Regions from separate parts of the Marinobacter panjinensis genome, predicted to be linked through region 2. Evidence: predicted binding sites of a transcription regulator. Region 2 holds the regulator's gene; the other holds the start of a gene.
What was found. The regulator FliA, encoded in region 2, starts transcription of late flagellar genes. The targets are predictions, from matches to a motif close to CTAAAGTTTNNNNNNNNNNNGCCGNTAA.

Region 1: a site for FliA is predicted at 2,653-2,680, ahead of FDP08_RS02495 (methyl-accepting chemotaxis protein). Genes of this name have one in related genera too.

What each region holds. Positions count from the first base shown of each region.
Region 1 covers NZ_SZYH01000001.1:554,268-558,480, forward strand. The annotation lists gene FDP08_RS02490 (ABC transporter substrate-binding protein) at 1-705, shown strand, start outside; gene FDP08_RS02495 (methyl-accepting chemotaxis protein) at 688-2,574, opposite strand; gene FDP08_RS02500 (bifunctional GNAT family N-acetyltransferase/carbon-nitrogen hydrolase family protein) at 2,761-4,213, shown strand, end outside.
Region 2 covers NZ_SZYH01000001.1:1,173,402-1,177,614, forward strand. The annotation lists gene FDP08_RS05290 (protein phosphatase CheZ) at 1-628, opposite strand, end outside; gene cheY (chemotaxis response regulator CheY) at 650-1,033, opposite strand; gene FDP08_RS05300 (RNA polymerase sigma factor FliA) at 1,213-1,944, opposite strand; gene FDP08_RS05305 (MinD/ParA family protein) at 1,974-2,786, opposite strand; gene flhF (flagellar biosynthesis GTPase FlhF) at 2,833-4,131, opposite strand; gene flhA (flagellar biosynthesis protein FlhA) at 4,192-4,213, opposite strand, start outside.

The sequences.
Region 1 (4,213 bases), 620 kb from region 2:
CGGGAGCTGGAACAGCCGGTATCCACGCTGGTCGATATTGCCAATGTCGCCACATCCGATAAGCGCGAGGGCAACCTCCTTGCCATCCCCCTTCCTATAGACGGCGGGTTACTGGGGTTCAGGGTCTGTGTGGTACTGCAGGAATCACTGCCAATGTTTGAAGGCATCAAGAGCGTTTCAGATTTGCAGGAAGCCGGAATCCGGGTTGGCCAGGGTACCCACTGGCCGGATACCGACATACTTGAGGCCAATGGCGTAAAGGTGATTACCCATTCACGGTACGAAATTCTTTTCCGGATGCTGGAGAATCATCGGTTTGAGTGTTTCGCGCGAGGGGTCAGCGAAGTGCTGTTTGATCTGGAGATGCAAGGCAACATGAACCTGGCCATCGAACCGGACTTGCTGATTGCCTACCCCATGCCATCCTACTTTTTTGTCAGCCGCCGTGACCACGAAACCGCCCAGCGTTTACAGCTGGGCATGGAACGGGCCATCAATGACGGCAGTTTCGGCAAGTACCTGGACCATTTCTACGGCAGGGCAATGAAAGCACTGGACCTCGGAGAGCGAAAAATGCTCGTACTGAACAACCCATACCTGACCGAGGAATCCCTGGCCATCGGCCGCCACAGCCTCATGAATCTGCAGCGGCGCATCAATAACCTGTCTTCGTCAGACGAAGCCGACTCAGACTTTGAACCTTGAAACATTCTGGCTGAGGGCTGTTCCGATCGATTCTATCTGCCCACTGTAAACGTCGTTTTCACTGGCAGCCTTGGCAGCCTCCTGCCCCTCATCTGCAATGCGCGTGATGGACGAGTTCAGCTCTTCGGTGACCGATGTCTGCTCCTCAGACGCAGTCGCAATCTGGGACGTCATCTGGCTGATAGACGTGATGGCATCTGCAATCCGGTTTAGCGCTTCCATGGCGTCCTGAGCCTTTTCCATACTGACATTAGACACAGCCGTTGATGCCTTCATAACGTCAACTGCATTGTTGGCACCACTCTGCAGACGTTCAATCATGTTGTTGATTTCTTCAGTGCTGTCCTGGGTGCGGCGGGCCAGATTGCGCACTTCGTCAGCCACCACCGCAAACCCGCGACCCGCATCTCCTGCCCTTGCCGCCTCAATCGCGGCATTCAGAGCCAACAGGTTGGTCTGCCCGGCAATACCCTGAATCACCTCCAGCACCGAGGTAATGTCGGTCACGTCTTTGCCGAGCTTATCGATAACTTCTGCGGCGGCGCTGATCTCTTTGGACAGTTTCTGCACGGCGTCCCTGGATGCGGCGACGGTTTCCAGCGAATCGCGGGAGTCAGAGTCGGCGGTATTGGCAGCATCCGCGGTCTGTTGCGCGTTTTGGGCAATCTCGCCGGCCGCGGCAGACATTTCGTTGATGGCCGTGGCCACCATATCAACTTCAGCCTGCTGTTTTTCGACGCTGCCGCGGCTTGTGCTGGCGGTCTCCCGCAGAGACGCTACGTTTTCCCCAAGCTCTGCGGTGCCCTTCTGAACATCCCGGACAACGTTCTGGATGTTTTCAACAAAGCTGTTGAATTCCCGGGCCAGTGTGCCGAATTCGTCACTGGCGCTATCATCCAGGCGCTTGGTCAGATCGGCCTCGCCACTGGCGATGGACGACATGGCGCGGTTCAGCTTTCTGACCGGAGCCATCAGCACACGTATGCCGAGATGCAGAACAACCAGCGATACCAGCAGACCAATAACCGCAATCATAAGCCCGGTCACTCGTGCCGCCTGTACCGGCGCGTTGATTTTATCTTCATTGATAAAGGTGCCGAGATACCAGTCAACGCCACGGGCGCCGGCAATGGGGTGAAAACTCGCTGTCCAGCTGACTTCGTCCGACTCATAGCGGTGGGTATCGCCGCCGAGCTGGGGCGCTTCGCCCAGCAGCACGCTGATGTCCTTGCCTACCAGATCCTGGTTCGGGTGAAAAAGAACGGTACCGTCATCACTGATCAAAGCCGCATAGCCGGTATCAGCCAGGGTAATGGCAGAGAGGGCCTGTTCGATGGTTTTCAGTGCAATATCACCTCCGATCACCCCTTCATAGTCTCCGCGTTTCACAGGCGCCAGGGTTGAAATGATGGTTCCGCCCGTGCCTGCATCCAGGTAGGGTTCAGTGAAGGAGGCGGTTCCGGTCTGTTTCGCCTGCTTGAACCAGGGGCGGGTGCGTGGGTCAAAGCCATCCGGAAGAGTGGCTTCCGAAGCATCGTCCTTCATCAGCATATAGCCGTCATCCCGGCCGACATACACGTCGATAAAACCACCCCCGGTTGTGGCTGCAGCCAGTATCACCCGAGCCTCCTGATCAGTAGTGACGGATTCCAGTGCCTTTGCGGTTGCTTCGGTCATGGTCAGGCGGGTATTGAGCCAATCAGCGATACTGGACGTACTCTGGGCCACTGCATCTTCGATCAACGCATCTACATAGGTATCGGTGGTGCTCTGCAGCCTCAGGTTGCCACTGAGGGTAAATGCCCCCATGACCAGCACCAGCAGTATTCCGAAGGCAATGAGCAACTTCTGGCCGAAACTCAGATTCATTATGCGGATCCTTTTGATTCATTCGATACAGGGTATGCGAGCCTACCGCCTTCGCACCCTGTGTTCTGTATAGTTTTGTTTTCGGCTTTTGCTGCGAAGTCTTTAGCGCGATCTGATAAAATAGGAACTTTAGTCAACGCATTCTGTCTGCGTATTTTTCCCTGAATCCAACCGGAGCCGCCGTATATGGCCCATGAAGAACTGCATCTCAACCTTCGGAACCTCACCATTGATGACTACCCCCAGCTCCAGAAGCTAATGGACAGGGTTTACGATGATATCGGCGGTGCCTGGCCAGAAGACACGATCAAGGCGCTGGTTGAGCAGTTCCCGGATGGCCAGATATGTATAGAGGAATCCGGCGAGCTGATCGCCATAGCGCTGACGGTCTGTGTCAAGTATGAGCGTTTCAGCAACCCCCACACTTACGACGACCTGATCCTCCGCAACGAGAAGCTCTGGCATAACGACAAGGGCGATTCCCTTTACGGCCTGGACGTATTTATTCACCCTGATTATCGCGGGTATCGCCTTGGGCGGCGCCTTTACGAAGCCCGCAAGGAACTCTGCCGTTCGATGAACCTGCGCGCCATCCTGGCAGGCGGTCGGATACCGGGGTACCACAAGTATTCCGATCGGTACTCGCCCGAGGAATACATCCAGCGGGTGGATCGTAAGGACATTTACGACCCGATTCTGAGCTTCCAGCTGTCCAATGACTTCCAGGTTACCCGGTTGATGCACAAATACCTGCCGGAAGACGAGAAGTCACTGGGTTACGCCACCCTGCTGGAGTGGCGGAATATTCTCTACACCCCACCCTCGCCGGTTCTGAGTGTCAAGAAAACCCAGGTACGGCTGGGTGCGGTGCAGTGGCAGATGCGTGAATTCACCTCCGTGGATGAGGTTCTCGAGCAGGTTGAGTATTTCGTCGATGCGCTGTCGGATTACAAGAGCGATTTTGCGTTATTTCCGGAGTTCTTCAACGCCCCACTGATGGGCCTGACGGATCAGATGGATCAGACCCGTGCTATCCGTTTCCTGGCCGGTTTTACCGAGCAGTTCCGCAACCAGATGTCGGAAATGGCGGTCAGCTACAACATCAACATCATCACCGGTTCCATGCCACTGCTGGAAAACGACCGGGTGTACAACGTGTCCTACCTATGCCATCGGGATGGTCGCGTGGATGAGCAACGCAAAATCCACATCACGCCCCATGAGCGGCGTGACTGGGTTATCGAAGGTGGTGAAAAGTTCCAGGTCTTCGAGACAGATGCCGGCCGCGTTGCCATCATGATCTGCTACGACATCGAATTTCCGGAACTCGGGCGTCTGGCCGCGAGTGACGAAGTGGACATCATCCTTGTGCCCTTCTGGACGGACACCAAGAACGGCTACCTGCGGGTTCGCCACTGCGCCCAGGCCCGAGCCATTGAAAACGAGTGTTACGTGGTGATCACCGGCAGTGTGGGTAACCTGCCCAAGGTGGAAAATCTCGACGTTCAATATGCCCAGTCCTCTGTGTTCTCTCCATCGGACTTTGCCTTTCCCCACGATGCAGTCATGGCAGAAACTACACCGAACACCGAGATGATCATGTTTTCGGACATGGATCTGGAGAAACTCAAGCTGGTGC
Region 2 (4,213 bases):
TGGCCATCACCACCAGGCTCAGCAGATGTTCCTCCACCTCTTTGACCAGTGTGGTGACCTTCTGGATGACCTGGCCGGTCAGGTCCTGAAAATCCTGGGCCAGCAGTATTTCCGACAGGTTCTGGTACATCGCGCCGGCATCGGTATTGAGGCTGACAAAAAAGGTATCTATCCGGGCATAGAGTTCGCGGAATTCCGCCGGCGCCATCTCACGGCGGCGCAGCCTCTGCCACTCGTCCCTCAGCTCTGCCGCTTCATCACGAATGGCGCTGGCCCGGGGCATGGCTTCTTCCACCAGGTCCATGGTGCGGTTAGCCGCCTTTCCCGTCATCTGGACCACGTATTCCAAGCGGTCCGACGCGTCGGTCATTTTTGACAGCGCTTCGGACTGTTCATCATTACGCGGATCAACATGAAAGTTGCGAATTGCCTCATGGAGGCTGCGGGTCAGCCGGCCAACCTCGCGGTACAGACTCTGATCCCTTACCTCGCTGAGCTCATTGATCAGTGTCATGGCCCGGGCATACTCTCCGGCATTGACCTGTTCAGCCAGTTCAGCGGCCTGGCTACGGAGCTTTTCCGTAATCTCCGGGTCGAGGCCCTGATGGTTCTTGTCATTTTCGCTCATGGGAGCCCGTCCGACCTCTGATTACTGGATTCGCTCGAAGATCTTCTCAATCTTCTCCTTGAGGACCGCTGCAGTGAACGGCTTGACCACGTAGCCATTCACCCCGGCCTGCGCCGCCGCCACAATCTGATCCCGCTTGGCTTCGGCCGTTACCATGAGCACCGGCAGGGTCTTGAGGTTCTCATCGGCACGGACTTCCTTGAGCAGGTCCAGCCCGGACATGCCCGGCATGTTCCAGTCGGTAACCAGAAAATCGTATTTTCCGCTGCGGAGCATTGGCAGCGCGGTATTGCCATCATCCGCTTCATCGGTGTTGGTAAAGCCAAGATCGCGAAGCAGGTTCTTGATGATCCGTCGCATGGTGGAGAAATCATCCACGATCAGGATTTTCATGTTTTTGTCCAATGGGACCTCCAGTATAAAACGCCCGGAATTCGTTTTTGGCTTCCGGCTCTCAGTCCAGCAAGCCGGCAGATTTACCGCTTATTGTGTTGCCTTTGGGCCGGTTGTAAAGCACCGGTTACCAAAAGGCTACAGTAAAGAATGCTTTGCAACGCTGCACAACGACTGCTACGCGACAGAGGTCACTTCTTCCAGTCAGAGAGCCGACCCCGCAATCTGAGCGCCGCCTGGCTGTGGATCTGGCTCACCCGGCTTTCGCTGACACCCAGAACTGCGCCAATTTCCTTGAGGTTCAGTTCTTCCTGGTAGTACAGACCAAGCACCAGTTTCTCGCGCTCTGGCAGATCGCCAATGGCCGTGGCCAGGTTCTTCCGGAAGTTGTCCGATGTCAGGCCTTCCAGTGGGTTGTCACTGGTCTCTGCTTCGTTTATCGGCAGGTCGCCGGATTCATTGAGCTCATCGAGGCTAAAAAGTCGGCCACTGTTGGCATCGCTCAGTGAGGAGTGGTATTCATCAAGGCTCTGGCCGAGTTCCTCGGCGACTTCCCAGTCCAGGGCTTCACGGCCCAGGCGGTCCTCGACGGCCTTGATGGCTTTGGCAATACGGCGGGAGTTTCTGTGTACGGAGCGGGGAACCCAGTCCCCCTTGCGGATCTCATCCACCATGGCACCGCGGATCCGGATGCCTGCATAGGTTTCAAAGGTAGCCCCCCTGGTGGAGCTGTAACGTTGGGCCGCTTCCAGCAAACCGATCATACCAGCCTGCATAAGGTCCTCAAGCTGGACCGAGGCCGGCAGCCGGGCCATCAGATGAAGTGCGATTTTCTTGACCAGCGGCGCCTGCTCCTCAACAAGCTGTGAGGGCCCCTGCGTGCCGGTCCGGTGGTAGATTCCAAGTTCTTTCGCCAATGTCATGTATCCGGCTTTTCAGTGAAGGATCAAAATCAGACTTCGACGAGCCGCTCCACAAAAAATTCCAGATGCCCCCGGGGCGATTGTGGTAACGGCCAGTTGTCGACTTTATCCGCCAGGCTCTTGATGGCAAGCGATGCCTTGGCACGGGGATAGGCATCCAGCACGGCGCGCTGGCGTTGAACCGCCTTTTTCACGGCCTCGTCGTAGGGCACTATACCCACATATTGCAGTGCTACATCCAGAAACCGCTCGGTCACTCTGGTCAGTTTTTCAAACAGATGGCGGCCTTCCTGCTCGTTACGCACCTGATTTGCCAGAATGCGGAAGCGGTTAGTGCCGTAATCACGGTTCATCAGTTTGATCAGGGCGTAAGCGTCGGTGATGGAGGTGGGTTCATCGCATACGACCAGCAACAACTCCTGGGAGGCTCGCAGGAAGCTGACCACAGAGTCGGAAATACCGGCCGCGGTATCCACGATCAGAACGTCAATCTGGTCGCCCAGTTCGCTGAAGGCATTGATCAGCCCGGCGTGCTCGAGCGAGGACAGCTGGGTCATGCGCTGGGTACCGGAGGAGGCTGGCACAATCCTGATTCCGCCAGGACCGCTGACCAGCACATCGCGCAGGTCGCAGTCACCGGCAATAACATCCTGGATGTTCCGGTTGGCGGTAATCCCCAGCAAAACGTCAATATTGCCAAGACCAAGATCGGCATCAAGCAGCACGACACGCCGCCCTTTCTGCGAAAGGGCGATGCCGAGGTTCACCGCAACGTTACTCTTGCCAACGCCCCCCTTCCCGCCGGAAATCGCAATCACCTGTACCGGATGTGGTTTGCTCATACTGATTCTGATCTCTTGCCACGTTGAACCACAGGCTGTGTTGTTATTAAACAGCGACCGCCTCTTGCTGCTGGAGTTTTTTCAGCCTTTCCACGGCCAGCCGCACCAACGGAATGGGTTCGGCGTGGTGCAGGTCTTCAGGGATCTTCTGGCCGTTAGTGTAATAGGCAACCGGCAATCCCGTTTCCATAACAAATCCCAGCGATTCTCCCAGGGTCAGTGCTTCATCAATTTTTGTCACCACACACCCTGTGAGATTTGCCATCTTATAGCAATGCCAGACGGATTTCATGATGCGTGGCTGACTGGTCGCAGAAACCACCAGATGGGTGCGAATATTGTGATGACTGCGGGCCAGTTCCGTGAGTTGCTCATCGTACCCTTTATCGGTACTGGTCAGGCCTGCAGTGTCAATCAGCACAAGGTGGCGGTCCGACAATTCGTCGAGAATATCATCCAGTGAATGGGTCTCATCCACTACCCGCACCGGGACATTCAGAATACGCCCGAACACGAACAGTTGCTCGTGGGCAGCCACCCTGTAGCGATCCGTAGTCACCAATGCGAGGGAATCGGCGCCGTGGCGCAGTACATAATGGGCCGCAAGCTTGCCGATGGTGGTGGTCTTGCCAGAGCCTGTGGGGCCCACCAGGGCATAGACGCCACCCTCCTCGGGCCACTCGGCTCGGGAGGTTTTTACGCCGGCTGCCAGCATTTTCAGCGACTGTTTCCAGCCATCTTCAAGACGCCCGGCACGATGACGACGAGACAATGAGCCGGCAAGCTCCTGGCCCAGACCGAATTCCTGCAGCCGTTCGGCCAACCGTTGCTGCACCGCATTCACTGCCGTTTTTTCAGGCTCGGCCGTCGCCCGGCGGGCACCAACCAGGTCCCTGAGAGAGCTGATTTCAGCGCGCATCTGGGCCAGTTCACCGGAATAGCCCGGGTTCGCGTTAACAGGCTCTTCCACCGTTAATTCGCTGCCGCCAAAAGCATCGGCCGCCAGACTGGCATAACCCTGATCCGAACCATTATTGCGGCCGCCCGACCCGGAGCGCTTTTCCCGGACTTCCCGGATTCGCTCACGGGAACGGCCAAGTTCATCCTCCAGGCGGCGGTGCTGTTCCGCCTGGAGCTCTGCCAGCCGGGATCCATTGGTGGCTTCCCGTGCTGCATCTCCCAACCGTTGGCGCGCCATATTTTCGTCATAATCCAGCGCTGTCACAATTTCGACGCCACCATCCACACGACGATTGGACAGAATCACTGCATCGGGGCCCATCTGGTCCCGCACCTGGCGCAGCGCCTCTGCCATGCTCTGGGCAAAAAACCGTTTTACTTTCATGATGACTCTTCCTCCCCGGTCAGCGCTACGTGGCGCCTTCCGCCTTGCCGTCCGCGGCCTTTACTGGCCAACGGATGCCACA